DNA from 2 places in the Streptomyces sp. NPDC018833 genome. Region 2 is predicted to be linked to the other one. Evidence: predicted binding sites of a transcription regulator. Region 2 holds the regulator's gene; the other holds the start of a gene.
The links. The regulator HrcA, encoded in region 2, represses chaperone genes, less so after heat shock. The targets are predictions, from matches to a motif close to TTNGCACTCNGNNNNNCNGAGTGCNAA.
Positions count from the first base shown of each region.

Region 1 (2,200 bases), on a different contig from region 2:
ACCCCATGAGCGTCAACGTCCGCATCCCCACCATTCTCCGTACGTACACGGGCGGCCAGGCCGAGGTCCCCGCCGAGGGCGCGACCCTGGCCGAGGTCATCGCGGACCTGGAGAAGAACCACACGGGCATCGCGGCCCGCGTCCTGGACGACCAGGGCAAGCTGCGCCGCTTCGTCAACGTGTACGTGAACGACGACGACGTCCGCTTCGAGCAGGGCCTGCAGACGGCGACGCCGGACGGTGCGGGCGTCTCGATCATCCCCGCCGTCGCCGGCGGCTGATTCCGCTCCGCGTTACCCAGCGTTACGGAAATTGCCCCCTCCGCCAGAGAAGCGGAGGGGGCAATTCTGCATGGTTGAGCGCGGTAGAGTCTGGGAAGCCCCCTCCGCCGGCCGCCCGGTAATGCGTTTCCGCTCCATAAGAATGCGGCCAAAGTAAGCGAGCAAATTGCGCCGAAAGTGCCGCTTTGTCGGGCCCGACTTGCCCCGGAATTCAATCAATTCACATGAATCGGTCGATCGGTCCTGCCCAGATTTCTCGTCCGATTGACCTGTTGCAGAGGGCAGTTGGGCAGATACATTCAGCCGCGGTCGACGCGTTCCGGCGCACACCCCTCCTGCTGGGGTGAGGTCTGACCCGGGTCCGCGAAGTGCGGTCCTGTGCAAGGGCCAGTAATAGGGGAGTTAGGCATGGCTCAGGGCACCGTCAAGTGGTTCAACGCGGAGAAGGGGTACGGCTTCATCGCGGTCGACGGTGGTGCGGATGTTTTCGTCCACTACAGCGCGATCCAGATGGACGGATACCGCACCCTTGAAGAGGGTCAGCGAGTCGAGTTCGAGATCTCGCAGGGCCAGAAGGGTCCGCAGGCGGACATGGTCAAGCTCGCCGTCTGATCCAACTGATCCAGGCGCGATCGGCCACCGACGCACTCACACACGAGGGGTCCGCATCCCGACAGACCGGGATGCGGGCCCCTCGTGCTTCGCCACGAGGTCCGCGGGCCCTCGCCGTGAGGGCCCCGTGAGGGCCGTCCGCCGTGCGCCGTGAGCGTGAGGCGCTTGCACTCTCCGGGGGCGAGTGCTAATCATTGGCGTTAGCACTCTCCCAGTGAGAGTGACAGAACTTGGATCGGGTCGGTGAGGTCCGCAGGCCGGGTGGGGCAAGGAACCACACGGCGCGCAGGCCGTCCGTCGCGGGCGCCGGATGCGATCCGAAGCAATCCACCCCAGTCCGGGAGGACCACTTCACATGGCCAAGATCATCGCGTTCGACGAGGAGGCACGGCGCGGTCTCGAGCGCGGGATGAACCAGCTCGCCGACGCCGTCAAGGTCACCCTTGGCCCCAAGGGTCGCAACGTCGTCCTCGAGAAGAAGTGGGGCGCCCCCACGATCACCAACGATGGTGTGTCCATCGCCAAGGAGATCGAGCTCGAGGACCCGTACGAGAAGATCGGCGCCGAGCTGGTCAAGGAAGTCGCCAAGAAGACGGACGACGTCGCCGGTGACGGTACGACCACCGCGACCGTTCTCGCCCAGGCGCTCGTCCGCGAGGGTCTGCGCAACGTGGCCGCCGGCGCCAACCCGATGGCCCTCAAGCGCGGCATCGAGAAGGCCGTCGAGGCCGTCTCCGGCGCCCTGCTCGAGCAGGCCAAGGACGTGGAGACCAAGGAGCAGATCGCTTCGACCGCCTCCATCTCCGCCGCCGACACCCAGATCGGCGAGCTCATCGCCGAGGCCATGGACAAGGTCGGCAAGGAAGGCGTCATCACGGTCGAGGAGTCCCAGACCTTCGGTCTGGAGCTCGAGCTCACCGAGGGCATGCGCTTCGACAAGGGCTACATCTCGGCGTACTTCGCCACCGACATGGAGCGTATGGAGGCGTCCCTGGACGACCCGTACATCCTGATCGTCAACTCCAAGGTCGGCAACGTGAAGGACCTCCTTCCGCTGCTGGAGAAGGTCATGCAGTCCGGCAAGCCGCTGCTGATCATCGCCGAGGACGTCGAGGGCGAGGCCCTGTCCACGCTCGTCGTGAACAAGATCCGCGGCACCTTCAAGTCCGTCGCCGTCAAGGCCCCGGGCTTCGGCGACCGCCGCAAGGCCATGCTCAACGACATCGCCATCCTCACGGGCGGCACGGTCATCTCCGAGGAGGTCGGCCTCAAGCTCGAGAACGCCGGCCTGGACCTGCTGGGCCGCG
Region 1 covers NZ_JBIRZM010000003.1:98,182-100,381, forward strand. The annotation lists gene ACH5AF_RS07680 (MoaD/ThiS family protein) at 6-281, shown strand; gene ACH5AF_RS07685 (cold-shock protein) at 690-893, shown strand; gene groL (chaperonin GroEL) at 1,249-2,200, shown strand, end outside.
Region 1: a site for HrcA is predicted at 1,094-1,120, ahead of groL (chaperonin GroEL). Genes of this name have one in related genera too.

Region 2 (2,200 bases):
GCACTCGCCGCTCACCGGGTGGTGCGGCAGCACGAGCAGATCGGCCGCCTCCGCGGCCGCGGCCTCCGGGACCCCGTGCCGTACCGCGTCGGCGCGGATGGTGTCCCGCTCGCGGCTCAGCAGCGCGTCCATGCCGACCGCCCCGTAGATCTCCGCACCCGCGAAGGCGGCCGTACCCAGCACATGGTCGAAGTGCGGGTGGCTCAGTGCGATGTACGTCACGCGGCGCCCGCCCGCCAGTGCCTGCGCCTGCCCACGGACCTCGGCGCCCTCGCGGATCGTCGAGCCCGTGTCGTACAGCAGGACGTGGTCGTCGCCCACCACCAGGCCGACGGTCGCGTCCCAGGTCGGCATCCTGCGCCGGCCGACGCCCTCGCCCAGCCGTTCCCACCCGAAGTCTTCCCAAGCGGCGTCCATACGGCGACGCTATCCGCATCGACCAGCACAGGTCTCGCGATAGCGTGGTCGGCCGCCCTTGCTAGGGGCGTACCCCGCCGCCGTACACTGGCCGGGGGAATGTTGGCACTCGGCCGTATCGAGTGCCAGGCCACACCTACGACCGGCAGCTGGAGGTGCGCGCGATGCTCAGCGAACGCAGACTCGAAGTCCTGCGCGCCATCGTCCAGGACTACGTCGGCACCGAGGAGCCGGTGGGCTCCAAGGCGCTGACCGAGCGGCACCAGCTCGGCGTCTCGCCGGCCACCGTCCGTAACGACATGGCCGTGCTGGAGGAGGAGGGCTTCATCGCCCAGCCCCACACCAGCGCCGGCCGTATCCCCACGGACAAGGGGTACCGGCTGTTCGTCGACAAGCTGGCCGGGGTCAAACCGCTGTCGTCGCCCGAGCGCCGTGCGATCCAGAACTTCCTGGACGGAGCCGTCGACCTCGACGACGTCGTGGGCCGTACGGTCCGGCTGCTCGCGCAGCTGACCCGGCAGGTCGCCGTCGTCCAGTACCCCTCGCTGACCCGTTCGACGGTCCGGCACGTGGAGTTGCTCTCGCTCGCGCCCGCCCGGCTGATGCTCGTGCTGATCACGGACACCGGCCGCGTCGAGCAGCGGATGGTCGACTGCCCCGCGCCGTTCGGCGAGACCTCGCTGGCCGACCTGCGGGCCCGGCTCAACAGCCGCGTCGTCGGCCGCCGTTTCGCGGACGTGCCGCAGCTGGTGCAGGACCTGCCGGAGTCGTTCGAGAGCGAGGACCGCGGCACGGTCTCCACGGTGCTCGCGACCCTGCTGGAAACCCTGGTCGAGGAGACCGAGGAGCGGCTGATGATCGGCGGCACCGCCAATCTCACCCGCTTCGGACACGACTTCCCCCTGACGATCAGGCCGGTGCTGGAGGCGCTGGAGGAGCACGTCGTGCTGCTCAAGCTGCTCGGCGAGGCCAAGGAATCGGGCGTGACCGTGAGGATCGGGCATGAGAATGCCCACGAGGGACTGAACTCCACGTCCGTCGTCTCGGTCGGCTACGGTTCGGGCGGCGAGGCAGTCGCCAAACTCGGCGTGGTCGGACCGACCCGCATGGACTACCCCGGAACGATGGGAGCGGTACGCGCAGTGGCACGTTACGTCGGACAGATCCTGGCGGAGTCGTAAGTGGCCACGGACTATTACGCCGTACTCGGCGTACGCCGCGACGCATCGCAGGACGAGATCAAGAAGGCCTTCCGCCGCCTCGCGCGCGAGCTCCACCCGGACGTGAATCCGGACCCGAAGACGCAGGAGCGCTTCAAGGAGATCAACGCCGCGTACGAGGTGCTGTCGGACCCGCAGAAGAAGCAGGTCTACGACCTCGGCGGAGACCCGCTGTCCCAGTCCGCCGGCGCCGGCGCGGGCGGCTTCGGCGCGGGCGGCTTCGGCAACTTCTCGGACATCATGGACGCCTTCTTCGGCACGGCGTCGCAGCGCGGGCCCCGTTCGCGCACCCGCCGCGGCCAGGACGCGATGATCCGCCTGGAGGTCGAGCTCAGCGAGGCGGCCTTCGGTACGACCAAGGACATCCAGGTCGACACGGCCGTGGTGTGCACGACGTGCTCCGGCGAGGGCGCCGCGCCCGGCACCTCGGCGCAGACCTGCGACATGTGCCGCGGCCGCGGTGAGGTCTCGCAGGTGACGCGGTCCTTCCTGGGCCAGGTCATGACGTCCCGCCCCTGCCCGCAGTGCCAGGGCTTCGGCACGGTCGTGCCGACCCCGTGCCC
Region 2 covers NZ_JBIRZM010000001.1:475,589-477,788, forward strand. The annotation lists gene ACH5AF_RS02070 (MBL fold metallo-hydrolase) at 1-417, opposite strand, end outside; gene hrcA (heat-inducible transcriptional repressor HrcA) at 582-1,598, shown strand; gene dnaJ (molecular chaperone DnaJ) at 1,599-2,200, shown strand, end outside.